Regions from separate parts of the Peribacillus sp. Aquil_B1 genome, predicted to be linked through region 2. Evidence: riboswitches for the same ligand, from Rfam matches in the RefSeq annotation. Region 2 holds a riboswitch; each other region holds the start of a gene.
The links. A riboswitch is a leader RNA that binds a small molecule or an ion and turns the genes downstream of it on or off. The one in region 2 is predicted to bind glycine.
Positions count from the first base shown of each region.

Region 1 (9,994 bases), 580 kb from region 2:
GAAGTTGACATTCAAGGATGGAAAAATCGTTGAAGCGGTTGCGAATGATACGGAACGCATCAACAAAATTTTTGATACTGATGAAGGCGCACGATATGTCGGTGAATTTGCAATTGGTGTAAATCCTTATATTCTACACCCGATGCAAGATATCCTCTTTGATGAAAAAATTGATGGAAGTTTTCATTTCACTCCCGGACAATGCTATGATGATGCCTTTAACGGAAACCATTCAGACATTCACTGGGACCTGGTCAATATTCAGCGTCCTGAATATGGCGGCGGGGAAATTCATTTTGATGACGTCTTGATACGTAAGGACGGACGATTCGTTATACCTGAACTGGAAAATTTAAATCCAGAAAATTTAAAATAACGTAAAAACCAATAAAAAACGACCGACCCGCTCTAACGGGTCGATCGTTTTTTTATTTTACCTGCAGTGAATGCTCATAGGCAGCTTGGAACTTTTGAATGTCCCCCGCACCCATGAATAACACGACACTGTTTTCATGATTTTGCAATATTGATGTTGTATTCTCCGTAATCAGCTCGGCACCGGGAATCTTATCTTGAAGATCTTCAATCGATAACTTCCCTTGATTTTCACGAGCAGATCCAAAAATTTCACATAAGTATACTTTGTCGGCCAAATTCAAGCTGTCGGCGAATTCATCAAGGAATGCCTGAGTTCTCGAGAAAGTATGCGGTTGGAATACCGCAACAACTTCACGCTCTGGATATTTCTGACGCGCCGAGTCGACAGTTGCAGAGATCTCGGTCGGATGATGTGCATAATCATCAATGATGATCTGGCTTCCGATTTCCTTTTCTGAGAACCGGCGTTTAACTCCTCCAAAAGTCCGCAATTGGGCTTTCACAGCTTCCGTATCCAAGTTTTCATATTTACAAAGTGCAATGACACCAAGTGCATTCAACACATTATGCTTTCCAAAAGTAGGAATAGTGAATGTATCATAGTAATTGTTCCTTACATGCACATCAAAAGTCGTGCCATCCGGAGTGACGGAAACATTTTTCGCTTGAAAATCATTTCCTTCTGCAAATCCGTAAAAAATAACCGGTACTTTCGCCTGAATATGTGGTAAATGTTCATCATCCCCGCACGCAATGATGCCTTTGTTGACTTGAAGGGCCATCGTTTGGAAAGCCTCGAACACGTCTTCGACATTGGCATAATAATCAGGATGATCAAAATCGATATTCGTCATGATTGCATAATCCGGATAATAGGAAAGGAAATGACGGCGATATTCACATGCTTCGAATACGAAGTAATCAGAATTCACGATTCCTTTACCTGTTCCATCCCCAATCAAGAAGGATGTCGGTTTAGCGCCCCCCATCACATGGGCAAGTAAGCCGGTCGTCGATGTTTTACCATGCGCTCCCGTAACCGCCACGCTGATGAAGTTTTTCATGAAATCACCTAGGAAACGGTGATAACGGATGATCGGCAAATCAAGTTCTTTTGCCTTCACGATTTCCGGATGACTATCCGGAAAAGCATTTCCTGCAATGATGGTCATTCCAGGTTGAATATTTTCCTCGTTGAAAGGAAGGATTTTAATCCCGGCTTTTTCTAATGCCAATTGTGTAAAAAATTCTTTTTCGTAATCGGAACCCTGCACTTCAATATTCATATCATGCAGTATTTGTGCAAGAGCACTCATACCCGACCCTTTAATTCCCACAAAATGGTAAGCAGTCATAAAGCGAACCTCCACCAATCGTCTACCTGTATGACAGTATATGACGTCATCTTTTATTTGTTTTTTCATTACGAGACTTGTTAGTAACGCAATTTCTTCATAGGTTTTTCAAGCTTATATTTTCAATCATTCATCAACAAAAAACTATTATATCACTTTTTTATTCATTCATCCATGTCAGGCAGATGCCAATTTATCAAATCATTGGCTTTTCCCTTAAATAAGGTGATAAAAAAGGGTTTTCACCCTTTCACATTATATACAATTTCCTTTTATTAGGTTCTCTTAATTAACATGTAAAAATTCCAGTTCTTCTTCCGTAATCAATACATCCCTGGGCCTTGAGCCCCTGGATTCGGAAACTACTCCATGTTGCTCCATCATTTCTATTAGGCGTGCTGCACGGTTATAACCGACACGGAAGCGCCTTTGGACACTAGATGCAGATGCAGCCTGCTGGCTCACGACAAATTCACAGGCCTCGAAAAAAAGTTCATCCGCTTCTTCCGTGACCTGGGCCCTGTTCAGCAAGTCTTCCTGCTCGAACAGGTATTTTGGCTGCTGCTCCAGTTTAACATGGTTGACGACTTGGTCGATTTCTTCATCACTCACAAAAGTCCCTTGTAGGCGCACCGTTTTTGAAGAGCCGTTTTCAGCGAATAACATATCTCCTCTTCCCAATAATTTTTCTGCACCGCCGCTATCGATGATCGTACGGGAGTCGACTTGTGAAGAAACGGAAAAAGCGATCCTTGTCGGGATATTTGCCTTGATCAATCCAGTTATGACATCGACTGAAGGTCTTTGAGTGGCTACAATCAAATGGATGCCGCAGGCACGGGCCTTTTGGGCAATCCGGCAAATCGCTTCCTCTACATCAGCCGGGGACATCATCATTAAATCCGCAAGCTCATCGATGATCACCAGGATATAAGGCAGTTTGCTTGAATATTGACCGGCTTTTTCCGCTTGGTCATTAAAGCGGGTGATATCACGGACACCGGCATGTACAAACAATTCATAACGCCGTTCCATCTCCTCTACAGCCCACTTCAACGCAGCCGTAGCGGCTTTTACATCGGTTATGACTGGACTGACCAAATGCGGGATCCGGTTATATGGGGCGAGCTCGACCATTTTCGGATCGATCAACAGCAATTTCAACTCCTGCGGCGTCGCTTTATAAAGCAAGCTTACCAGCATGGTGTTGATACAGACACTTTTCCCCGATCCCGTTTGCCCGGCTATCAATCCATGCGGCATTTTTCTCAAATCCGTGATGATCGGCTGACCGGATATATCGAGTCCCAAAGCCACAGCAAGCGGTGATTCATGTTCTTGAAACTCAGTACTTTCCAAAACCTCCCGCAAAAATACCGGTTTGCTTTTCCTATTCGGAATCTCGATGCCAATTGTATGTTTACCCGGAATAGGCGCTTCCATCCGCATATCCTGAGCAGCAAGGCTTAATTTGATATCATCCATCAGGTTCGTCACTTTATTCACCTTCACTCCCGGTTCCGGATGCACCTCGAAACGAGTTACTGCCGGTCCTTGAGTGACATTGACGACCTTTGCACGGACATTGAAATTTTTCAATGTCTCATCAAGTAATAAAGTCTGTTCCTCGAGCCACACATCATCATGAACAGCATAAGTGGGAGGTGTCAGCAATTCGATATTCGGAAACACATAGTATGGATTTTCATTTTCATCCGCTTCCACGGAGCCAAAAACTGCCGGGTTTTCGCCCTTACTGCTTTCTGCCGCTGCCTCTGTATAAACTGCTTCTTGATACCCGGTTCCAGAAATGGGGGATTCCTGTTCCAATAGCGGCTTAAGGTTGGAACCGATGTTGGATTCGACTGTATTATCAGGCACGGCGACGGTTTCGGAACCAACCTTATTGTCCAAAAAGGATGGTGAAATGGCCGGAGTCTGCTCTTTCGGCATATCTCTGCCTTCCTCCGGTTTCCGTTCAGGAATCGCGGATGGTTTCGCTTGTCCCGCCTCCATTTGGGCAGCATCATCCATTGGCCGCTTATCAGGTGAAACTACTGCCCTTTCCGAATTAAGGCTTTTTTTTTCCGACATCATTTTATTCATGAAAACATTTTTTTCCCGGTCTTGCTTAAGCATCATCACATTAAATGGGATATGTTTTTTCGGACGTTTGTGCTGCACTTCAGAAATTGCCTCAGATGGGTCTTCAGGCATTGTCCCTTGACTAACGGATGGTTGATTGGATTGTACAGCAACCTCCCCAGGAACCGATATCGCTTCAGGCAGTGTGTCGTCCGTCTGTTCCATGATGGATACAGCGACTTCGCGTCCAAAATCGACTTCGTCCTGTCCAATAGCTTCTTTTTCCACCGCAGGCTCCGTTATGTTAGGCTCGATTACTGCTTGTTCTGGCACTGTCTCAATGGAATTCCTGCGAAAGAAAGCGGGTATCTCCGAATCTTCCCGTTTTTCTTCCGCTAGTTCCGGTATAAGTATGGATGGTTCTGTCGTCAATTCCTCATGTGACACTTCTTTTGGGATTTCAGGAATCGATACTGGAGTCCCGATATCGGGTTCTTCTTTTTTAAGGATAGGCATTTTGCTTTCCAGTTCATATTCGACAATTTCTTCAGAAGCGACTATTTTTTTTTCCGGGCGACGGAACCCATAAATGGGTGAAGGGATCTCCGTCGGGCGGAATGGAGTATTTGAAGGGACTATTTTTGAGACTTCCTCCCGTTCAAAGTTTCTCCGTTTTGGTTCAGGATCCCTCACCGGCCTTCTCGTTTCTTTGGCCGCTTTCCCCTGTTTAGGTTCATGATCTTCCCTGTTTCTTTCCCGAGGTTTTCTTTTGTTCTGTTCACGGTCTGGAATGAGCGGAAATTTGAACTGTCCTTTTGGATATTGAAACAGGATTTTCGTATCCGGGTCTGGCGTCTGCGTCTGCGACATCTTTTCCACTTTTTGATTGTAAACCTTTATTTCTTCTTCCTTTGACTTCGAAAGCTTTGAAAAATCCATTTTCCTTAATGTCTCTTCATCAAGCGGTTCATCTATAATAATTTCTTCGATTTCGATAATTTCCTCTGCTTGGAACCATTTTTTCATCTTATTTAGCCATTTCAAAACTATCACTCTTTCTACATCTGTAGTTATGTAACTAATTCTACCAGTTATTTTAAAAATATCGAGAAAATTTAAGCTAAATTGGGATTAGTATCTATTTTTTTATCGCACTCTTACTAACTTAACGTATTTCGCAGAACTCCTACCCTATTAAACCCCTTCTGAAATGAGTTTAAACCTCCCCATCGCGAAATAACATTAGCCCCTAGTCTACTATTTAAATAAAACATCGCTGTTAAATCGCGTTTACAAAGAGATTAAGTTTTCATGCAGCGCAAGAAGCAGACTGGTCAATTCATTGAAGCATCCTTCACGAAACCTCCGGTGGCATCCTGAAACCCATAAAACACCGTTCGTTAATACCGAACGGTGTTTTGTGGGTTTCTGCATTTTTTTGCAAACAAATATACCAATGGGACTATTCCCATTCATAAAAATTGCATACAACCTGGGCCACTGATTTGGATGCGATCAAAAGGGCATCTTCATCAATGTCGAATTTAGGATGGTGATTGAAATATGCCTTCTCCACCCCTTTCGGTTTACAGCCAATGTAAAAGAAGCAGCCAGGAATCTTTTCGGCATAATACGAAAAATCCTCTGAACCTGAGAAAACCGGAAATTCCAAGACATTTTTAATGTCTTTGTCATTCATGCTTTCCAGACTATTTTTCACGAATCCAGTCAGTTCAGGGTCATTATATAACGGAGGATAATCAGGCACATATGTTAGCTCGCACTGAACATCAAATTCCGTTTCTATCCCTTTGACGATGCGGTGGATTTCCTTATCGATCAGCTGTTGAGTCTCTGATGTCATATAACGGACATCCCCTTCAATTTCTATACGATCTTTAATGACATTAAAGCTTCCTTTTCCATCGAAGGAGCCGATTGTGACCACGCCCATATCAAAAGGGTTCAAACGGCGGCTGATTACAGTTTGTACGGCTGTCACGAAGTGGGCGCCTGCCACAATGGCATCATTAGCCATATGCGGGGACGAACCATGGCCGCCTACACCCTTTATCGCTAGCTTGAAATAGGTCCGTCCAGCCATCGAATAGCCGCCGTGATATCCGACAACTCCTGCTGGATGGGACGGAAATAAGTGGATTCCAAAAACGGCATCCAGTTCATCCAAAAACCCTGATTCCATCATGCTTTTTGCTCCACCTGGGGGCGTCTCTTCTGCATGTTGGTGAATTATTTTGATCGTACCGGATAGGGAAGCTTTAAGCTCATTGATGCAGTCTGCCAGAACCAATAAGTAAGCGGTATGACCATCGTGTCCGCAGGCATGCATGACACCTTCATTTTTTGAACGGAACGGAACTTCCGCTTCTTCTGTAATCGGCAATGCATCGAAATCTGCACGGAGACCTATCGTTTTCCCAGGTTTTCCGCCTTCGATTGTTACGATGATCCCTAATCCATTTCCTACATTCGTTTGAATCGACACATCCTTTCCCTTATAAAAATCAATGATATATTGTGCCGTTTTCTCTTCTTTGAAGGATAGTTCCGGATTCTCGTGTAAATGACGGCGGATTTGAACCATTTCCCCTTTACGGGCTTCCAGCATGTTCATTAATTTGCTTTTCACGTTCACGATCATTCTCCCCCTTATTTCAAGTTGAGCATATTAGTAAGTTCCATGTTCGCTGCAAACCTTCTTATACAAAGTGCCAAATAAAAAGGGCAGAGAAGATTGCGTAAACTTACCGCTTCCTTCTCTGTCCTTTTACCTGAGTGTTTGCCTCCATTTCGGTCATGGAGATTTCCCCGTTGGTGGCACTCTTCCTGCGCGCTCTCCAGAGTTACGTCCAGCTGCGGTTCCATTTACCTGAGAGATTTGCTCCAAGGTATATTTTTGGAACTTGCTCCTTTGGTGGCTCAAAGCTTTGCACACTCCCACAACGTTCATTTGCTCATTCTATTGTTTTATTCCATATTTTCAAAATACTACAATTATATTATCACCGATTAAAAAATAAATATCAACTCTAAGTGTAATAAACTCTATTAAACTTTAAAAGGACCGCTGCCAGATGCTGACACGGTCCTTATGTATTCAATATATTATTGTTCACGCTTTTTGTTTTTACCCATGATGAAGATGGGCTCCAACTCATTTTCTTCGTAAAGAAATGATAGAGCCGTTATTGGAACATGACCGCTGGCAAAGAAGCTCATCGCCATTTGCGCAAGAATGTCATAGCCCGTATCATTCTTCACATCGGCAATGATGATGACGTCCTGATGGGGAATGGCCACAGCCATGGTTCCCTCGATCTTGTCCTTCATTTCCCGAAGCCATGATTCATTCAGGATCCTGCTGGCATCATATCCATCATTCGTGTTCAAAAAATAAAATGCATTACCTGCAACGATATCCGACTTCATTTCAGTGGAGAGGGAACGGGCATTGAAAAGGGCAATTTCACGGATCCTGTCACCCTGCCAATTTTCCCGTTGAATCATCTTTTCATCTATAAGACGGTAGGTTTTTCCTAAATCAAGGGCATAAAAAACCCGGGTTTCAGCCGTATGCTCATCGAATAAAAATGGATTTCCTTCTTCCGATTCCATTGGAAAGGAGGTCGAGCGGATGACTGGGAAAATGAATTTCTCCTTGCCTTCCATGCTGTGTTCTCCCCCCATCACATTCAGGGCCTCTTCCACGTAATAGATAATTTCATCGATGGCCTTTTCCTGTACGTTTTCATAGTTAGCAAGTACAGGAGGCAGCTCGATGGTGATACCCTTTCCGGTCTTCACATTTTCCACCCGTAACGTATCTTGCTTGCTATCGAATTTGAATGTGCGATTTTCATCTTTTAAACGTTCCTTCAGAATATTTTTCAGCTTCGTGCTGTCCATTTTCATGACTGACCCTCCTCTTCATTGAAAAATCCCCAGCGAGAAGGGGATTTTGATTATAATGATTGAATGAATTCCTCAATTTGTTCTTGCGTTTTGCGATCCTTGCTCACGAATCTGCCTAGCTCTTTACCATTCTCATACGCGATGAAACTTGGTATACCGAATACATCATGAGCCGCACACACATCGATGAATTCATCACGGTCCACATGAATGAATGTAAAGTCTGGAAATTTCGTTTCAATCTCCGGCATTATCGGTTCGATGACACGGCAATCCCCACACCATGTTGCTGAAAAAAGAAAGATATGTTTGCCTTCATTTTTCAATGCATCATATTGCTCAACGGTTTGTAAATTTTCCATTTGTATATTCCTCCTGCTCTAAATAACACCTTAGTTTTTATAATCCCATCATACCAGACTCTCCAGAAATCAACCATTAATACGGATCGGTTGAAAGGCAAGGGTCCGCTTATTTCTGAGGCACGGATGAAACGATTTCCATCATTTGTTTTGCATCGGTTTTTAATTGGTCTTTATCCGTTTCGGTTGTCAGCTTCACCCCGCCGATCCCCACCGCAAGCTCATACTTTTCTTTCGGTATCTCTTTGATCGAGATAAAGCCGAATTTATCATCAGTCTGAAAAGAATGCAGCATTACATTTTGATCATCTTGTTCCTTTATCGCCAAATATAACACGGAGCTGTCTTCTTTTTCATTTGGATTGACAAATAATATATAAATCTTATCATCTTTTTGTAAAATCAAATTATTATCATGTTCTTCCACTACTTTAAAATCCTTTGGCAGATAGACCTGAATTAGCCCAGCCTCTTGATTGGGCTGTTTTTCATCGTCACGAAAAGCCACTTCAGCAGCCTTCATTGCCTTTTCGGTTTGTCTCTCGATACCTGAGCAGCCCACGATCAAACTGCTTATCAACAGGAAAACAAGAAAATTCTTATTGGATAAAGCCATCGTCATTCCTCCAGCCGTCTCTTTTACTACCTTATGGATAATATTATCCTTATTTACGGAATTCATCCATTTTCTAAAAAACATGGTACAATGAAAGCAATTTTATTATCGAGGAGGAAAACAATGAAGTTAATCGTGTATCTTGCTGGGGAGATCCATTCAAATTGGAGAAGTGAGCTGAGAGATAAGGCCGCTGCACTAAAGCTTCCTTTAGAATTTGTAGGACCGATGGAAAATCATGAACGCTCCGATAATATCGGTGAAGATATCCTCGGGGAACAGCCGAATCCCATCCTGAAGGATGCGGCCGCTTCCCAAATCAATAATTTGCGAACAGGTCTTTTGATGAAAAAAGCTGATCTTGTCGTCGCTCTGTTTGGCGAGAAATATAAACAGTGGAATACTGCCATGGACGCAAGCACCGCCATTTCCCTGGGTAAACCGCTTATTTTGATTCGTCCGGAATCCCATCATCATGCCTTAAAGGAATTATCGGAAAAGGCGAGTGTCACGGTAGAATCCGTTAACCAAGCCATGAAGGTTCTTTCTTATATTTTTGAAGAAGGGCTGTAAATCCTATTGTCCCTTAACTGTCCAGCTCAAGTATGGAGGACTGATCATTTTAAAGAAACGAATAAAAAGCTTGCAGGGCCTCCCCTGCAAGCGAAAAACGAATATTTTACCTTATCCCTTTTTAATGGGAATCCAAATTTCGGAGTAATAGTCAGGGTTTGAAGCGTCGTCATTCGCGTACACTTCCAATTCTGGAGTTCCGGCATGTTCATAACCGCTGGTAGGGAACCATTCGGAAAAGATTCGTTTCCAAGCTTGTTGGATGCTATCAGGCATAGGTCCGTGAACTTCGAATGCTACCCACTTGGAAGCCGGTAACGTAAGGGTTGAAAACTCTTCAGGCACTTTCCCGGAATACTCTGCACCTATCCAATAATCCATCGTTTCATTTTTTTCCACCGCCCGCTTATCGACACATACACCAATCAAGCCATCTATTTCGCCATTGTTCAATTTCGCTAACCTATCACTTGTTCCATCCGAATTCACTTTCTCCCACAACTTTGGAATCCCGATCAAATTCTCTTCATTAACCAAGGAAAACTCCTGCTTGATTCCAATCAATTGAAAGGAATCCCTTTCAAGGATATTGTATTTCATCGGTTTTGCCCCTTTCAGAATTACCTGTATCACCAGGCGTTCATAGAATTTCAGCTTCCCCATATACTTTCGGGCTTCGCTTGGAGATACCC
Region 1 covers NZ_JAKXEE010000001.1:552,115-562,108, reverse strand. Annotated here, with positions in the region: gene MPH60_RS02825 (aminopeptidase) at 1-376, shown strand, start outside; gene murC (UDP-N-acetylmuramate--L-alanine ligase) at 429-1,733, opposite strand; gene MPH60_RS02815 (DNA translocase FtsK) at 2,019-4,862, opposite strand; gene MPH60_RS02810 (amidohydrolase) at 5,281-6,468, opposite strand; glycine riboswitch at 6,589-6,690, opposite strand; gene MPH60_RS02805 (DUF1444 domain-containing protein) at 6,945-7,751, opposite strand; gene MPH60_RS02800 (thioredoxin family protein) at 7,802-8,113, opposite strand; gene MPH60_RS02795 (hypothetical protein) at 8,223-8,729, opposite strand; gene MPH60_RS02790 (YtoQ family protein) at 8,853-9,302, shown strand; gene MPH60_RS02785 (AraC family transcriptional regulator) at 9,414-9,994, opposite strand, start outside.
Region 1: another riboswitch for glycine. It lies ahead of MPH60_RS02810 (amidohydrolase); the one in region 2 lies ahead of gcvT (glycine cleavage system aminomethyltransferase GcvT).

Region 2 (9,994 bases):
AGGCATCTTTTTCGGTAAAATAGCTCTCACTTTTTTCGTCCATATCCTTGTAAAAATGCTCCAATAAATTCAAGTCATTCTGCCAGCGAAGCATTGCTTCCTCTGCCCAGGAATGGTCATCATCCTCGAAACTGGTCCTGATGTAAGTATCCAGTCTTGCCAATCCGCTCTTGGGCATGATGAGCGGTGAAAGCGTAAAGGAGTAATCAGGTATTTTTGGGGTGACCTTTATCGGTAAAACCCGATGGTGAAACCTTTCCATGATCTCACCTGAGATTAAATTCAGTCCGATCGACATGAAGGTATCCTTTTTACGGTCGCATTGATAGGATATTTTCACATTCAGGGTCAGCCAAGGATACAAAGGATTATTTCCCCCTTTTGTTGGAGGGGTATCCTCAAAAAGTCTAGTATACCCTGCCAGCTTTTTGGTAGATTGAATAATCTGGTGAAGGCGAGGGGAGCCAAAATGAATCATTTCTCCCTTTAAATCGGATGGAGCTTGTTCTGGATCGGTAATGAAAGTCATCTGTGCCGGGTTCGGAACGCCACCTGTTTTTTCTAGATAATGCCAATAAAAGGGTCTGTTCATTAATTCTTTATCCATATCAATCGTCAATTGGACTGTAAGGTGGGTTGGTGCATTATCCAGTATTTCACAATCATTGGCTTTGAAGTATGTTAATAAAAAATCATGAATTTCCTGTTGCTGCATGAACCTCACCTTCCTTCATTGATTGAGCGAATTGGATTAACGATGAAAAATTATCCATCTTGATTTTCATTTCGCCCTCAGTTTTGGATTCGCCGACCACATCAATCAAATATTCTTCAATGTTGTTAATATCCAGTTTGGTTAGAATATCATCCAATTCGCCGATTACTTTCTCGAATAAATTTATTTTTTCATATAGTAATTTCAGAATATGTTCTTCTACTGTATTTTTCGTGGCAAAGTTATAAATCATCACATCTTCTTCCTGACCAAGGCGGTGTATCCGTCCAATTCTCTGTTCGAGCCTCATCGGGTTCCATGGCAGGTCAAAATTAATCAAATGATGGCAAAACTGAAGGTTTATCCCTTCCCCGCCAGCTTCTGTTGCAATTAATACCTGTATATTCTTTTGGAATAATTCTCGCATCCAGTCTTTCTTTCCGCGCTTAAAGCCGCCTCGGAAAGGAACTGAAGAAATTCCATTCTGCTGTAGGTACCATTGTAGATAAAGCTGCGTCGCCCGGTATTCGGTAAAGATAATGACTTTATCATCAATTTTCTTGATCAGTTCCAAAGCTTTTTCAGCCTTGGAGTTCTGAACCGTTTCATTCACTTTAGAAAATAAATCATCAAGTTTTGCCAAGAAGTCAGGGGAAGGCTGATCATATTTAGCTTTCATATTCTTTAATGTATAAAAGACCGCCTCTCTGCTGCTGCATGCTTCCCTTTGAAGAGTGAGGGCCGAAAAGGCGCTTCCTTTTGTTCCATCCGAAATTGGCTTGAATTTGGAAACAGCATCATACAATGCTTGTTCCGTTGGAGAAAATTCAATGGTGATGGTTTCCACATGCCGTTTTGTCCATTCAATGCCAGTATCGGCCCGCCGGTTCCGAATCATGACAGTGTTGACCAGTTCCTTTAGGTGTTCATCTTCAATGATGTTCCGGCCTTTCCCTTTATACTTTTCCGAAAAGAGTGAGGCATTTCCCAAGTGGCCCGGTTTCAATAACGAAACGAGGTGGAAAATCTCCTCGACTTTATTTTGAATCGGAGTGGCTGTCAGGAGTAAACAAAATTTCTTTTTCAGATTTTGGACGAATTCATAGTTCTTCGTCTTATTATTTTTAAGTTTATGAGCTTCATCAATAATGATGAAGTCATATTCTTGAGTAAAGATGATATCTCGATGTGGAGCGCGTTTCGCTGTATCAATGGATGAAATGACCACATCACAGGAGTCCCAGACATAACTTTTTCTCTGAACGACTGCCGGAATATGAAACTTGGTATTCAATTCAAATGCCCATTGTGTAACAAGGGAAGCCGGAACAAGGATCAATACTTTTTTTACAAGGCCCCTAATCATATACTCTTTTAGGATCAAGCCTGCTTCAATTGTTTTTCCCAGCCCTACCTCATCAGCCAAAATGGCTTTTCCATTCATCTTTTCCACTACTTGCTTGGCCGCTTCCAATTGATGGGGAAGCGGGGTTAACTGCGGAAGGTGCTTGGGCGCCTGTAAACCTTCAAAATCAGGGATGATAAGGTTTTCCTCCATTTGAACCGCCAGCTTATAAAGTTCCCAATTTCCCCATGGACCGTCATTTTCCATCTTTTGCAGAAACTCATCATTCCATTCAGAGTTGAAGGATATATTGATTTTCATAGAAATAACTCCCTCTCAAATCATAATTTCCTTAATATAAGGTCAAAACCCGAACATTCCATATGTGAAGTAAGAAAAATATTTCTCTTCAAAAGATATTGCAGAGATAAGTTTCTTAGGGTAGGATATAAGTATATTTAGAAAATTCCAATTTCCAAACGCTACAAAGAATGTTTGTACATCGATTTTGCAGTTCGCGTTTTCTTAGTATGGGCTATAGGCTCCTAATTTATCCAAGATTACTGAAGGAGATCAGTCAAACGGTTTCTGAAGTTTCAGGAGAATTGGCAGGGAATGCATTCCATTTATGCTCAAAGGTTTTACCGTTGCTTGGGGCTTATTCGCTTCCTTTCAATGGTAGACCATTTATATGCGGGTGAAGGTAAGGGGAGAGACTACGGATGTAGCGCCGAAGGAGCAAACTTAGCAGTGAATCTCTCAGGCAAAAGAACTCTTATTGGACGCAACTCTGGAGAGCGCCGCCCGTTATGGGACGGCCACCAAAGGGGAAAACCTATTACATAGGTAAACTTTCAGGTTTCAGGACAGAGAAAAAGCTCAAACGGGCTTTCTCTGTCCTTTTTTGTGCTTTTTTCACATCATGAATCAGGATGTATCTGATGCGTAATGACAAGAAGCTTTTGATAATGAAGCCAATTAATTTTTAAAAAAATCTGAAGGGGGTCATTTTTTGACCAATTTAAAAAGAACGCCACTATTTGAGGTTTATCGTGAATACGGAGGCAAGACGATTGATTTTGGCGGCTGGGAACTACCTGTCCAATTTTCGGGTATAAAGGATGAACATGAAGCCGTACGAACAAAAGCGGGGTTATTTGATGTTTCCCATATGGGGGAAGTCGATGTTAAGGGACCTGGGAGCCTTTCCTTTTTACAGAAGATGCTGACCAATGATATATCAAAGCTGCAACAGGGCGGTGCCCAATATACCGCCATGTGTTATGAAAACGGAGGCACGGTCGATGATCTTATCGTGTATAAAAGGGCCGAGGACGACTATCTGCTCGTGGTCAATGCAGCGAATACAGAAAAAGATTTCAATTGGCTGCAAGCTAATTTAACGGAAGATGTCCAAATAACGAATGTATCGAGTGACTATACACAGCTGGCACTTCAAGGACCTTCTGCAGAAAAGATCTTACAAAAACTATCGGGAAATACTGACTTAAGTGAAATTGGATTTTTCAAGTTCAAGGAAAATGTCCTGATCAACGGTATGTCCACGCTGGTATCCCGTACTGGATACACTGGTGAGGATGGCTTTGAGATATATAGTGACAGTGAAAATGGTCCTGCCCTTTGGAAGGCGATTATGGATGCCGGAAAGGAAGAGGGGGTTCAGCCGATTGGTTTAGGTGCTCGTGATACCCTGCGTTTTGAAGCGAAACTGCCGCTGTATGGACAGGAGCTTTCAGCGGACATCACCCCGATAGAAGCCGGGATTGGTTTTGCAGTAAAAGTGGATAAGGAAGTGGATTTTTTCGGGAAAGCCGTTCTTGCTGAGCAAAAGGAGAAAGGAGCTCCCCGCAAGCTTGTGGGAATTGAAATGATTGACCGTGGCATTCCTCGTCATGGGTACAAGGTCTACAGCGGTGATAAAGTCATTGGCGAGGTCACGACCGGTACCCAATCACCAACGTTGAAGAAAAACGTGGGATTGGTACTTATCGATAAGGAATTTTCGGTGCTGGAAGCGGAAGTCGAAGTGGAAATCCGTTCCAAACGTTTGAAAGCCGTTATCATACAAACACCTTTTTATAAAAAACCACGTAAATAGAGAGGAATGGTCATTAGATGAAACATCGTTATTTACCCATGACAGAGCAAGATAAACAAGAAATGCTGGAAGCGATAGGGGTATCTTCTGTTCAAGAACTTTTCAATGATATCCCTGAAAGCGTTCGTTTTCAAGGAGAATACGATATAAAGCCTGCTAAATCGGAACCGGCATTAATGAAAGAATTATCAAGGCTTGCTGCCAAGAATGCAGACCTTAAAAACTATGCTTCCTTCCTTGGTGCGGGTGTCTATGACCATTACGCGCCGGTCATCGTCGATCATGTTTTATCCCGTTCTGAGTTTTATACGGCTTATACACCTTATCAGCCTGAAATTTCACAGGGGGAGCTTCAGGCGATCTTTGAATATCAAACGATGATATGTGAATTGACGGGCATGGATGTAGCTAACTCCTCCATGTATGACGGCGGGACGGCGCTAGCTGAGGCAGCCATGCTTGCTTCAGGCCAGACACGACGCAAGAAGATTCTCATTTCAGGAACCGTTCATCCTGAATCAAGAGAAGTCGTTAAGACATATGCGAAAGGTCAACGCGTGGAAGTGGTCGAAATTCCTTATAAAGACGGTGTGACGGACTTAGCTGCTTTAAGGGAATTGGCGAATGAGGAAGTTGCAGGAGTGATCGTGCAATATCCGAACTTTTTTGGCCGCATCGAGCCATTGAAAGAAATGGAAGAAATCATACATGGTGTCAAATCGATGTTTATCGTTTCCAGTAATCCGCTTGCATTGGGAGCTTTGACATCCCCAGGTGCACTTGGTGCAGATATCGTAACGGGGGATGCTCAGCCATTCGGCATTCCAGCGGCATTCGGTGGTCCTCATTGCGGATATTTTGCCGTTACTAATAAACTTGTTCGGAAAGTTCCGGGCCGACTCGTCGGTCAAACAGTGGATGAAAATGGTAAAAGGGGATTCGTACTGACGCTTCAAGCCCGTGAACAGCACATTCGCCGTGACAAAGCCACTTCCAACATTTGTTCCAATCAAGCTTTGAATGCGTTGGCAGCTTCTGTTGCAATGACCGCGCTTGGGAAAAAGGGTGTCAAAGAAATGGCCGTGCAAAATATTCAAAAAGCTCATTATGCAAAAAAAGCAATTATGGCAAAAGGGGTGGAAGTGATATTCGATGGTCCTTCTTTCAATGAATTTGTCATTAAACTGCCTTCTTCGTTTTCAGAAATCAATAAAAACCTTTTTGAAAAAGGGATGATCGGCGGCTTTGATTTAGGGACGGTTTATCCTGAGCTGAAAGACCATATGCTGGTTGCGGTAACTGAACTTAGAACAAAAGAAGAAATTGATGCACTTGCGCAGGAATTGGGGGATCAACATGAATAATCAAGATCAATCACTCATTTTTGAAATCAGTACTTCCGGTCGAATCGGGTACAGTCTGCCAGAAATGGATGTTGCAACTATCCCGCTCGAAGAAATTCTTCCTGCCGACTACATCCGTGAAGAAGAGGCAGAGCTGCCTGAGGTGTCCGAACTGGATATCATGCGTCACTATACAGCACTCTCCAAACGGAATCATGGGGTGGATTCGGGTTTTTATCCGCTGGGTTCATGCACGATGAAATATAATCCGAAAATAAATGAAAACGTGGCACGCTTCAACGGCTTTGCCCATATTCATCCATATCAAGATCCGGCTACCGTTCAGGGAGCATTGGGACTCTTATTTGATTTGCAGGAACACTTAACGGAAATCACCGGGATGGACCAAGTGACATTACAGCCTGCAGCAGGTGCACATGGTGAGTGGACAGGGTTAATGATGATTCGCGCTTTTCACGAAGCGAATGGCGATACAGAACGGACGAAAGTGATTGTACCCGATTCTGCACACGGTACGAATCCTGCCTCTGCCACTGTTGCCGGACTTGAAACGATTACAGTGAAATCCGATGAAAATGGTTTAGTCGACCTTGAAGATTTAAAGCGTGTTGTCGGACCGGATACGGCGGCCTTGATGTTGACGAACCCCAATACATTGGGATTGTTTGAAGAAAACATTTTGGAAATGGCAGAACTTGTCCATGATGCAGGTGGGAAGCTTTATTATGACGGAGCCAATCTGAATGCAGTCCTATCAAAAGCACGCCCGGGTGACATGGGCTTTGATGTGGTTCACTTAAATCTCCATAAAACATTCACAGGCCCGCATGGCGGCGGCGGTCCGGGTTCTGGCCCTGTCGGAGTGAAAGCGGACTTGATTCCTTACTTGCCTAAACCGCTTGTGGTCAAGCAAGGGGAGCAATTCGTTCTTGATTATGATCGTCCGCAATCGATTGGCAGGGTAAAACCTTATTATGGTAATTTCGGGATAAACGTGAGGGCATATACGTACATTCGTTCAATGGGTCCTGATGGCCTTAAAGCCGTCACCGAGAATGCTGTCATCAATGCCAATTATATGATGCGTAAGTTGGAACCATTTTTTGATCTGCCATATAATCGTCATTGTAAGCACGAATTCGTATTAAGCGGACGCCGGCAAAAGAAATTGGGGGTAAGGACTCTCGATATAGCCAAAAGATTGCTGGATTTCGGGTACCATCCTCCAACCATTTACTTCCCGTTGAACGTGGAAGAAGGAATGATGATAGAACCGACTGAGACCGAGTCAAAAGAAACGCTGGATGCGTTCATCGATGCGATGATCCAGATTGCCAAGGAAGCGGAAGAAACCCCTGAAATCGTTCAGGAAGCTCCGCATACAACCGTTATAAAAAGGCTTGATGAAACTCTTGCTGCAAGAAAACCTGTACTGCGTTATCAAGCCTAGATTGATAGCTTATACGAAAAAAAATCCCTGCCTGCCGGCGGGGATTTTTCATGTTTATGTAAGATTTCATTAAAGTCCAACAGTTAACTTTCTTTCCTTGAGCCATTGAATTAAAAAGAGCCCATGCGGAGATGGGGTCTTACTTCTTTGCTTTGATTTTCCCGGTCCACATTTTGAAACCGCCCTTTAGGTGAAAAAGTTCCCTGTAGCCCTTTTTGTATAGCATGGCTGCAGCTCTGCCGCTGATGATTTCGCTTTGAGCGTACAAATATACAGGCTTGTCCGGCCTAATTTCGACCAAGCGTGTTTTCATTTGAGTCATAGGGATGTTTCTTGCGCCTAAGATATGACCATTATCGAAATCATTCGGCTCCCGCACATCGATTAGCTGCACTTTTCTGTAGTTAGCGATAAATTCGTCCTGTGTTAGTGTTTTAACGATTTTACGCTGGCGGTACCAATTAAAAAGTGAATACGCAATAACCACTCCTAAGATGATGAGCAGTGTATATAATATTTCCAAACATAAAAACTCCCTTCTACCTTAACGAATACAGACAATCTTTATTATATAATTGCTTTACCCAATAATCAAAAAGAATTTTCATCAAATTCTTCATCGACTTGATAGTACTTTCTTTTTTAGAGTGTTAAAGTCTGTTAAACTACTACATGTGAGTTTTTTGTGGGGTATTGAAAAACAGTCTATCGAAACGAGGGGTAAGGATGGCTAAAGATAAATGGGGTTTTATAGATTCGGGGTATTGTTCACCGGCTTTTAATATGGCGCTGGACGAAGCGCTGTTAAACTGGCAAAGCAAAGGGGAAATTCCGCCAATCATACGCTTTTACGGCTGGGATCCAGCTACATTGTCGATCGGTTATTTTCAAAAGGCGGAAGCGGAAATTGATATGGAAGAGGTCAAAAGGCAGGGTCTTGGTTTTGTCCGCAGGCCAACAGGAGGACGGGCGGTACTGCACGAGCATGAATTGACTTATAGCGTAATCGTTCCAGAATCCTATCCGGGAATGCCGACTACCGTTACTGAAGCATATCGTGTCATTTCTGAAGGAATATTAATGGGATTCAGGAATCTGGGATTGGATGCTTATTTTGCCGTGCCTCGAACCGATCAGGAAAAAGCAGCTTTAAAATCGCCCAGGTCTTCGGTCTGCTTTGATGCTCCAAGCTGGTATGAACTGGTCGTTGAGGGCAGGAAGGTCGCTGGCAGCGCTCAAACCAGGCAAAAAGGAGTCATCCTTCAGCACGGATCCATTTTGCTTGACCTTGATGATGATAAGCTCTTTAGCGTATTTAAATTCTCAAATGACAGGGTTAGAGAGAGAATGCAAAAAAACCTAAAAAACAAAGCTGTGGCCATAAATGACATTGCAGGGAGAAGGATTACCATCCCTGAGGCGAAAGAAGCTTTTGAAAAAGGTTTTGCCGAAGGACTTTCGGTCGATTTAGAACCATACGTCCTTACCGAAAAGCAATTGCTGGAAGTGAAGGCCATTGCAGAAAGCAAATATGGAAGCGATGAATGGAATCTCATGAGATAGAGGAAGCAAAATCAGAGTGGATAATAAAAAAGTTTTTTCAGATTTGTTTGACCAAATAACACATCCCTTGCAGGGATAAGCCCTAAAAGGGATGGGGAAAAAGCAAGGTCCAAATTAATTGAAATCTGATGAAAAATTATTGTAAATCGACATTTTCCTCCCTTTTGCTAACTATATTAATTGATTTATCGTTTGACAAAATAAAAAGTTATTCAAAACAAACACAATATATAGTGGTTGAAATATTTAATGCGACACTATATGTTGATTTTTGAGTTTCGCTATGATAAATTTAGGGTACTTGTTAAGCGAAACGGACATGTAAGGTTACATAAGGATTTTTGCGGCAGCAAGAACGGATCTTGAAACATATAAAGGAGAGGGAATTATGTCGGTTGTAATAAAAGAAGCTTTAAAGGTTGATCTAGAAAGGTTGAATAAGGATATTTCTTTATTTCCCCAGGTTCACCCTGTAACTGCTGATATGAAAATGGCGCATAAGGGAGTGTCCCGTCTAGTCATGCTTGACCGCTATTCTTTTAAGGATACTGAAAAAATCACACTCTCGGCAGGCGATTTCGTCGTGTTGACGATTAAGGAAGATCCGAAATTCCCGGCAAGGGGTCTCGGTTACATCGTTGAAATTGATTGGGAAACCAAAAAAGCCAAAGTATTGGTGGATGAAGAATTCCGTGGCGTATTGGATAATCCGGAAGAAGTGGAGACGGGAATTGTTAACCGTCCGTTGGATATAATCGAAAAGCCGCTTGAAATATACTATGAACAAATTGCGAAACGTAATGCAACGGGATTGGCATCAGTGGAAACCACGGAAGAAAAGAGAACGGAATGGTTCAATAAATTCTATGAAGAATTAAAGAACCTTAATTTTGTCCCGGCAGGTCGAGTATTATACGGTGCGGGTTCCAATACGGATGTTACTTATTTCAACTGCTATGTAATGCCATTCGTACCGGATTCACGCGAAGGGATTTCAGAACATAGGAAACAAGTGATGGAAATCATGAGCCGCGGCGGCGGAGTGGGAACGAACGGGTCGACACTGCGTCCTAGAAACACTCTGGCAAAAGGGGTAAATGGAAAATCCTCCGGTTCAGTCTCATGGCTTGACGATATTGCAAAACTGACGCATCTTGTTGAGCAGGGCGGTAGCAGACGGGGCGCGCAAATGATCATGCTTGCTGATTGGCATCCTGATATTGCAGAGTTCATCATTTCTAAAATGCAAAACCCAAGGATTCTGCGTTACCTAGTGGAAAATACTAAAGATGAAGCCATCAAGAAATATGCGACGGATAAATTGAAATTCACGCCGCACACGGAACAGGAAACGGCAATGTATCAAGGGATCATTAATTATAAGGAGATTCCTGGCCAAGGCGGATTTAGCGAGAAAATTATTAGGGATGCAGAGGAA
Region 2 covers NZ_JAKXEE010000001.1:1,127,347-1,137,340, forward strand. Annotated here, with positions in the region: gene MPH60_RS05755 (YqhG family protein) at 1-715, opposite strand, end outside; gene MPH60_RS05760 (DEAD/DEAH box helicase) at 693-2,381, opposite strand; glycine riboswitch at 2,758-2,845, shown strand; glycine riboswitch at 2,849-2,932, shown strand; gene gcvT (glycine cleavage system aminomethyltransferase GcvT) at 3,073-4,179, shown strand; gene gcvPA (aminomethyl-transferring glycine dehydrogenase subunit GcvPA) at 4,197-5,543, shown strand; gene gcvPB (aminomethyl-transferring glycine dehydrogenase subunit GcvPB) at 5,536-6,993, shown strand; gene MPH60_RS05780 (rhodanese-like domain-containing protein) at 7,133-7,516, opposite strand; gene MPH60_RS05785 (lipoate--protein ligase family protein) at 7,720-8,556, shown strand; gene MPH60_RS05790 (vitamin B12-dependent ribonucleotide reductase) at 8,945-9,994, shown strand, end outside.

Region 3 (9,994 bases), on a different contig from region 2:
TGGATACTTTTATCAAGGAAAGGAAGTGTATGTCCAGCTTCCTGAGAAACAGCTGCGTCTTATCCCTGTCATAAGCGGTGATGCGCCATGATTAAAAATCGTGATACGAGATTGACGCTTTGGCTCCTTATACCAGTGGCATTGGTGCTCATAGCTTATGTTCTATACCCATCGTTGAGGACCTTTATCGAAAGTCTGCAAAAAGACGGAACGATATCCCTTGGAAATTATCAGGACTTCTTCGTGCAGGAATCGAAAACGAACCTAGAGGCGCTATGGAATTCCGTTTATATATCCTTATTGAGTGTATTGGTCAGTGCCTTGATTGGCATTCCGCTCGCATTTATTTTTAACCGTTATGATTTTCCCGGCAGAAGCTTCTTTTCATCAGCAGCGATTTTGCCGATTGTCCTTCCATCATTGGTAGGGGTGATGGCCTTTATGTTTTTATATGGAGAATCGGGTTTGATTCCAAATGCCATCAAGGACCTGTTTGGTCTCGATAAAGTTCCATTCAAGATTGGCGGGGTATCGGGAATCCTTATCGTGCATGCCTATACGATGTATGTTTATTTTTATATGACTGTATCCGCTGCAATCAATAAAATAGATCCGTCCCTTGAAGAAGCGGCTTATAACTTAGGCGCAAATAAAATCAAGGTTTTTTGGAAGGTTACATTTCCATTATTGACACCTGCCATCGTTGCCGCTTCTCTACTTGTTTTCATGATATCGATGGCTTCTTTCAGTGCCCCGTTTTTATTAGCTGGCGGATACAGGGTGTTGAGCCTGCAAATTTATTTTTCAAAAATCAATGGTGATATGGAAATTGCCGCTACTCAATCCGTCATTTTATCCATCGTTTCGATTTCATTTCTATTATTCATGCGTTGGTATCAGAATAGGAAGGATTATCGCATGGCTTCGAAAGGAATTGGCGCACACAGGAGTGAAGTAAAGAACCCGTTTATGAAATGGGTGTTGGTCTTAACGGGGATCATCGGCGTAATTATTCTGCTTTTGCCGCACTTTACGATTCTATTGCTTTCACTAGTGCCGGATGGAACCTGGACATTTCAAACATATCCAACAGTATTTAATATTGAAAATTACCGGCTTTTGTTTGAAGACCCTAATATCTTCAAACCGTTACGAAATAGTTTACTGATGGCGGTTATTGCTACGTTGGCAAATCTGGTGTTTGGGGTCATAGCGTCCTATGTGCTTGTCAAACGGAAATTTGTCGGGAAAAGCTTTGTCGATATTCTAGTCATGATTCCTTGGGCGTTGCCTGCAACAGTCATAGGGATGAACTTGATATTCGCCTTCAATGAACCTAGCGTTTTTTCCTTTGGTCAAATATTGGTAGGAACATTTTGGATTTTGCCTCTTGCCTATTTCATCAGGCATATTCCACTCGTTGTCCGCTCGACCAACGCCGTTCTGGAGCAGCTCGATGATTCGATTGAAGAAGCAGCCAGAAACTTGGGGGCAAAGTGGTTTTATACCTTCAGAAAGGTCATATTCCCGATTATTATGCCTGGCGTTTTATCAGGGACATTATTGGCATTTATCGAATCTGTGGGGGAATTCCCGACCTCGGTCCTGTTGTACACAATTTCAAACAGGCCCATATCCATTGAAATCATGAATCAGCTTCGGATGTTCAATATGGGGCAGGCAGCTGCCTATGGGATGATTCAAATCACGCTGATTGTCATCGTTCTCTTTATTTCAAACAAGTTTTTTGGAATCAAGGCGGAAAAAGCTTTATAAATCGGAGGTTCAAAGATGAGCAGGCTTGAAGAATTTATCAAAAATGAAGGTAGTGTCTTTCCCGGAAAAACATATGCTACAGAGCTTCTGATGCCTGTTTTTAATGATCAAAGAGATTACTTATTTCATGCAATGTTCGATATTCATCGGGCGCATGTCATCATGCTTTCGGAACAAAAGATCATTAAAGCAGAAGAGGCAAAAACCATGCTTGATGGGATTCGGAAAGTGGCCCAAACAGATCTCAAGCAGTTGACCTATCAGCCCCAATTCGAAGACTTATTTTTCATGATGGAGGCAAAGATCGGTGAGGAAATCGGTCAAGAACTTGCAGGAAAGATTCATATCGGCCGCAGTCGTAATGATATGGGAGTCGCGATGTACCGGCTTGTTTTGAGAGGCCATCTGCTCCAATTGATTGGCTATGCAAACCATTTGAGTGAGGCTTTCCTGGTGCAGGCTGAAAAACATACAGAAACCTATATAACTGGTTACACGCATACCCAGCCGGCTCAGCCGACTACGATAGGACATTACTTTTTAGCCATTTATGATGTGCTTCAAAGAGATATTGGCCGGTTATGGGCCGCCTATGAAACGGTTAACCAATCGCCTTTGGGCGCTGCCGCGTTAACGACCACCGGTTTTCCAATCAGCCGGAACCGTACGGCCGAACTGCTTGGGTTTGATTCGGTAATCGAGAATTCCTATGACTCGATAGGCGGGGCGGATTATTTATTGGAAACCGCAACGGCCATCATGACGTGCATGGTCAATGCAGGGAGATGGATTCAAGATTTCCTGCAGCATGTGACAAGGGAGTTTGGAACCTTTCATGTGGCGGATCCTTATGTTCAAGTGAGCAGCATCATGCCGCAAAAAAGAAATCCAGTTTCCATTGAACATTCCCGTTCGATTGCAAGCAGTGCGTATGGTGATGCACTCGCTGCAATGAATATGATCCATAATACACCATTTGGTGATATCGTCGACACCGAAGATGATTTACAGCCTCATTTATATCGGGCTTTTTCGAATGCAGGACGTGTCATGAAACTAATGTATGCCGTCATGTCGACTTTGAAAGTAAATGAAGACCACACAAAGAAAATGGCCGCAAAATCCAGTATAACGGTTACTGAATTAGCGGATACCCTATCAAGAGATTACGACATATCTTTTAGAAAGGCCCACTCCATAGCCAGTCATATTGCAAAACGGTCGATTAGTGAAGGGAAGGAGCTATATGATTGGGACACACAAGAAATCAACAAGATCATCAATGAATTCGTTTCAGTGAACATAGCAGAAGATGAATGGAAAAAAATAATCTCTCCCGAATATTTTGTGGAGATTAGAAGCATTCAAGGCGGGCCCTCCCCAAAAGAGGTTACGAGAATGATTGTAAATAGAAAACAAAAACTGGAACAAGAGATGCAGGAATACAAGGTAATGGTCAAAGCATTGAATGATGGCAGGAAGGCTTTAGTGGATTACTGAAGGTATGGGGTTAAAGAAAAATGAGTCTTAACGCGCATGAAACTCACGAGTATATGCGCCAAACTTACGAGTAAAAGTGTGAAACTCACGAGTAAAAGCGTGAAATTCACGAGTATTTGCGCCAAACTCACAGTAAAAGCGTGAAATTCACGAGTATATGCGCCAACTCACGAGTAAAAGCGTGAAATTCACGAGTATATGCACCAAACTCACGAGTAAAAGCGTGAAACTCACGAGTATATGCGCCAAACTTACGAGTAAAAGTGTGAAACTCACGAGTAAAAGCGTGAAATTCACGAGTATATGCGCCAAACTCACAGTAAAAGCGTGAAATTCACGAGTATTTGCACGAAACTCACGAGTAAAAGCGTGAAATTCACGAGTATTTGTACCAAACTCACGAGTAAAAGCGTAAAATTAGAGTATTTGGCTCGGAAGCATTACGATGCATTTTATTTGCCAACTGCGAAAGCTCATAATTCATGATATATAGTCATTCTTTATTAGGGTGGCTATTTATTTTGAATTTTCATCAATGATAATAAAAAATACATAATGTAAGGCGGAATGCTAATGTCAAATAGATCTCAGTTCGGTTTTATCCTGATTTTAATAGCTTTCGTAATATCGATTACTTTTTGCTTTAACCCTAAATTATTAATACCTAGAGGATATGATTTAGGTATTGATGGCCTCGTAGTATCCAGAAACTTGATGATTATTTTTTCGTTGTATTTATTAGTTAAAATAGGGGATTTGATTATAAACAAAAAAGATCAATAGCCTGAAATGAGATTCCTATAATCAATCTTGAGATGCTTTGGGTGTCGATAATAAAGAAGGCTCAGTCTTTTGACTGAGCCTTCTTTATTATCCAAAATAACCGGTTTCAAATTAGCTTCATATATCGTTAACGGATTTAGGTTCCAACAGAACCGTGTGCTTTCTGAAAGCAAGACTTACCGTGATCATCACAATGAAATTGACTGCCAATGCGATGATTCCCACATTCAAATCTTTCGCTGCTTGCGGCAAGGATGGAAACAAGGTCCCTATTGTCGAATGACTGAGTGTAATGCAGATTACGATGGCCAATCCTGTAATGATGCCGGCGATTGCGCCAAATTTATTGATCGGATTATTCCTTCTCAGACTAAAGAGAAGGGATGGGAAAAGCTGTGTGATGAGGCTATATCCCATTAGAATTAATGCGGACATCGTTTCGCCGCCGTTTAAGGTGAAGTAGACGGCTATAAGGGCAATGACTGGAACAAGAAACTTTGCCAATCGTACAACATGGCGATCTGATACTGCAGGTGCAAATTCCTTATAGACGTTTTTTGCGAGCAGTGTGGCGACGCTCATCAAAAGCATGGATCCCGGCACCAAGGCAGTCAGCAATCCAGCTCCGCCGATTATGCCTATAAACCATGGATCAAAGGTCTCGATCGAAAGGCGAAGCAATGACAGGTCTGCATCTGCCCCAACGAGTCCGGGCACTTTCAATATAGCTGTAAACCCAACGAAAAAGACGAATAACAGCATGAGAGTATATAAAGGGCTGATGATGGCATTTTTTCGAAATACCTTGCCGCTGCGTGCTGAATAGACTGCGCTGAAAACCTGGGGCCACATATAGAAACCGAATACGAGCAATATTACCGTGGAGATGAACCATGATACGCTAAGTCCCTGATCTGGGAACTTTAGAAAACCAGGCTTGGCCGCATCAATCGCTTCAAACATCGGCTGAAATCCGCCAAAGTAATGAATCGGCAGATAAATCCCCAAAAATCCTATTATGGCGACCATCATGATATCTTTAATGACCGCTGTCCAAACTGAACCGTGTATACCGGAGATCATCACATAAATGGTAAGGCTGATCGCCCCCATCCAAACTGCCTCAGACATAGAGATGGCACCATAAGATGCTTCTGAGACAATGATCCCCAATCCTTTCAGCTGCACGACGATCACAGGAATCATCGACACCACACCGACAAGCGCAGCCAAAATTCCTAAACCGGGACTCTTATATTTGCTTACAAAGAAATCGGATTGAGACATCAGTTTATTTTCTTTGGCATATCTCCATATTTCCGGTAGGAGCCAATAGGATAATACGTAAGACAAAGTAATGTAAATTAGAACATATAGAGCGGGTGCGCCCTTGCCATAAGCCCAGCCGCTGCCGCCAAGGAAGGAGAAGGTCGTATAGATTTCCCCGGCCATCAGCAGAAAGACGAATATCGCACCAAAACCGCGTCCGCCAACCGTCCATTGTTCCAAGTCCATATCTTTTCCTTTTGAAGAGCGTAGGCCTAAAAATATCGATAGAAGTAAAAATGCTAAAATGATTAAGAGAGCGATATTCATTCCTGGTCACCTTCCCGATTCCTGGGATCCAGCTTATACATGATGCCCAGTATGGCAGAGGTAAGGACCACCCACATAGCCATCCAGAACATATTGAAAGGCATCCCTAATACATATGGTTCTATTTTATTAACAAAAGGCAGAAATCCTAGTATGCCTATAAAAGGAACTAGAGTAAGAATATATATGATCTTCATAAAAAACCCCTCCGTTTTAATAAAGTGAAACGCCCATCAATGGGGTTTATTCTTCAATGCCACTGATGGATGGGTGAACCAAACCGGGATGAAAAATTCATACATGACGGAAAAGGTCCGATAATATATATTAGCTTACACTATTTTGATATAAAATTTAATGCAGTTGCCTGATATATTTGTGCAACAGTGCGCCGACAGCCGAACCCTTGATATGTTCATAAGACAGATAAAGCCATGAATTCATAGTGAGTTCAAGGCTTTATTTCCTTTAGCTATATTTTTTCCGAGTATTATATAGTATCACCAAGAGTAGGAACCAGATCGGGGTCAAGAGCAGTGATAGTCGTGTAGCTTCAGCGAATAGCATGACAATAAGGATGAACAGGAATAATCCTAAAATGGCGTAATTGACAAAGGGTGTAAAAGGAGCCTTGAAAGTCGATTTTGCTCTTAGGTCAGGCCTTGTTTTCGAATATTTGATATGGGAAATCAAGATAATGCTCCATACCCATATGAAACAGATGGCACTGATGGTCGTCACGACGGTAAACGCCTGTTCCGGTATCAGCTTGCTTAATAATGCCCCTATTGATACAACGATTGTGGATGTTAATAAGGCATTGCTCGGAACGGCCTGTTTATTTAATTTTTCCAGTTTAGCAGGGGCTTCGCCATTCCTGCTTAACGTATAAAGTATTCGGCTCGTTGAAAATAAACCGCTGTTGCATGCAGAAGCAGCGGATGTCAAAACGACGAAGTTGATGATCCCTGCAGCGACAGGAATGCCGATTAAAGCAAAGACCTCTACAAATGGGCTGCTCGTGGCATCCAGTTGTGTCCATGGGTTGACGCAGAGAATGACGAATAGTGCACCAACATAGAAAAGTAAAATCCGGACAGGGATTTTATTGATGGCAGATGGAATGTTCTTTCTCGGGTTTGCCGTTTCTGCTGCGGAAACCCCGACCAATTCGACACCGACAAATGAGAAGACGACCAGCTGTAAAGATAATAGGAATCCGGAAATGCCATTGGGGAACATACCCCCATGATTCCATAGGTTCGTTACGGAAACCGTTCCGGTATTGGTATTGAAGCCGATGATCAAAAGGACGATTCCCACGATGATCAAGGCGATGATCGTGATTACTTTAATGATGGCAAACCAGAATTCCAATTCACCAAATAACTTAACGGTCAATAGGTTCAATCCTAATAGAATGACTAGGCATATTAGAGCCGGAATCCATTGAGGGATATCGAACCAATATTGCATATAGACGCCGACAGCTATGATATCGGCCATTGCGGTCATGATCCAACAGAACCAATATGTCCACCCTGTCACGAAGCCGGCCCATGGACCGACATATTCGGTTGCAAATTCAGTGAAAGATGTATACCCTGCATTGGATAAGAGCAATTCCCCTAGTGCCCTCATTACAAAAAACAAGGCAATCCCTATTATCAGATAGGAAAATAATATAGAAGGTCCTGCCAATTGTATGGCTTTTCCGGAACCTAAAAATAATCCGGTGCCAATGGTTCCTCCTATTGCGATCAGTTGTACATGTCTATTTTTTAAATCTCTTTTTAATTCTTGTTTTGCCAATTCTTACGCCCCCGTTTTTATAGTCTTGGTAGTAATTGAGTTTACCTGCATGGTTTTGGAGAGAGGGACGTGATTTTTTTCGTCCAGCTTGCCTTTTCCATTGGTTTTAAAGCTGTTGTTTTTAGTCCAACCACAAAATGGACAATAAAAAAAGAGATTGGATAATACCAATCTCTTAAAGGGCTCAGAATAACAATTTTATCATTCGTTACTCTTCTGTCCTTTTGCCTGAGATTGTGAATCCTTCGGCGCTGCATCTTGTACAGTCTCTCCAGAAGCTGCTCCTGCTATAGTGTCATCCATAGCATTCATCGCTTGCTTGTATGCGGTTGTAAATGAATGTCGACAGTGATAATCTACCACTGCTGAATCATTCATTATGCTTATAAAATAATATTGGAATTCTATCATCTATTTTTCGGAAGGTCAACAAGTTTTTTTGAAGTGAAAATGGCAATAGCTACAGTTTTATAGTGGTCTTAATTTTTATTAACGTACTTGAAAAATTTGTTTTTTGGATGATCACTATTATGAAATATTGAACATCATTTTTTTGAAATGATATTTTTAGATAAGGGAAATTACCAAGATATATTTGGTAACTGTTTATTTCAAAAATACAATTGTATTTTTACAGAATATTTACTATTATAAGATAAGAAAACATAATTGAAGTGTTATTGATATTTTTTTCGATGGAGCATTTCTAACCGCAATAATTAATAGAGAGTCGTTCGTGTTAAGGATGGAAAAGCATTACCGATATTGCATCTGGGGGAGTTAAACATGTCGAACAAGGAATTAAAGAGAGGGCTGGAAGCACGTCACATTCAAATGATAGCTTTGGGCGGAACCATCGGTGTCGGGTTATTCATGGGATCGGCGAGCACGATCAAATGGACCGGGCCCTCTGTAATGCTTGCTTATGCCATCGCAGGTATTTTTATATTTTTCATCATGCGTTCCATGGGTGAGATGCTCTATTTAGAACCGACTACAGGTTCTTTTGCAACCTTTGCGAGCAGCTATATACATCCTTTGGCAGGTTATATGACTGCTTGGAGCAATTGGTTTCAATGGGTAATCGTCGGAATGTCCGAAATCATCGCGGTTGGGTTGTATATGCAATATTGGTTCCCGGATTTACCGGCTTGGATACCAGGTGTGGTCGCCATGATCATCTTGGGGGCGGCCAACCTCATTTCAGTTAAATCCTTCGGGGAATTTGAATTCTGGTTTGCGCTAATCAAAATCATAACGATCATATTGATGATCGTTGCCGGCCTAGGCCTTATCTTCTTTGGAATAGGGAATGGCGGGGATGCGATTGGATTATCGAATCTATGGGAAAATGGCGGCTTCTTTACGGGAGGCTGGACAGGATTCTTCTTTGCGCTTTCCCTTGTCGTGGCATCCTATCAAGGCGTTGAGCTTATCGGCATCACAGCCGGAGAAGCGAAAGATCCAACGAAGACCGTAACAAAAGCTATCCAATCAATCATATGGCGTATATTAATTTTCTATATTGGTGCCATATTCGTCATCGTGACAGTCTTCCCTTGGGATCAACTGGATGACTTAGGAAGCCCATTCGTTTCAACCTTTGCCAAAATAGGTATCACAGCAGCAGCAGGAATCATCAATTTTGTCGTAATCACTGCGGCCATGTCTGGATGCAACAGTGGGATTTTCAGTGCAGGGCGTATGCTTTACACACTGGCATTGAATGGCCAAGCTCCGAAAATCTTTGCTAAAGTATCTAAAAATGGAGTGCCGGCATATTGTACGATCGCTGTACTTTTAGGATTGGGCATCGGGGTTATCCTGAACTACCTTGCACCGCCGCAATTATTCCTTTATGTGTACAGTGCGAGTGTATTACCTGGGATGATTCCATGGTTTGTCTTACTTATCAGTGAGCTTAAATTCAGAAAGGTAAATGCCGCTGAAATGGAGAAGCATCCGTTCAAGATGCCGTTGGCCCCTTTCAGTAACTATGCGACAATAGCCTTTTTACTGATGGTGCTGGTCGGTATGTGGATCAATCCTAGTACAAGAATTTCCTTGGTTGTCGGAATCGTTTTCCTAGCCTTGGTTGTAGCAAGTTATTACATGCTGAAAATGGATAAACGAACACCATTGGATGTTAAATCCGATGATGAAATTTCGAGATAAGAAACTCTATTAGAAAGCCCTTCTCTTAATTCGAGAAGGGCTTTTTTGTCTTTGAGGATCAATTGTTGGAATTCAAGAGTAAAACAGTGGAATTCACGAGTAAAGTAGATGAATTCACGAGTAAAACAGCGAAATTCACGAGTAAATGCATGGAATTCACGAGTAAAGCTAAATTGACCCCATTACAAGTGAGGGACAGCAAGGGGAATGTGTCTTCCTGACAGATTTTTTCATAGGATGTAACATCATCTTTACCCGAGGAAGGGGTTATATTTTGGAAAGAACAAAGCTTACGGGGCGGGTCGTTACACCTAATGATGCTGAGTATGAGCATGCCAGGATAAATAATAAC
Region 3 covers NZ_JAKXEE010000004.1:241,425-251,418, forward strand. Annotated here, with positions in the region: gene MPH60_RS22435 (ABC transporter ATP-binding protein) at 1-91, shown strand, start outside; gene MPH60_RS22440 (ABC transporter permease) at 88-1,776, shown strand; gene argH (argininosuccinate lyase) at 1,792-3,276, shown strand; gene MPH60_RS22450 (sodium:solute symporter family protein) at 4,177-5,655, opposite strand; gene MPH60_RS22455 (DUF3311 domain-containing protein) at 5,652-5,852, opposite strand; gene MPH60_RS22460 (amino acid permease) at 6,124-7,467, opposite strand; glycine riboswitch at 7,674-7,752, opposite strand; gene MPH60_RS22465 (amino acid permease) at 8,254-9,642, shown strand; gene MPH60_RS22470 (FAD-binding oxidoreductase) at 9,917-9,994, shown strand, end outside.
Region 3: another riboswitch for glycine. It lies ahead of MPH60_RS22460 (amino acid permease); the one in region 2 lies ahead of gcvT (glycine cleavage system aminomethyltransferase GcvT).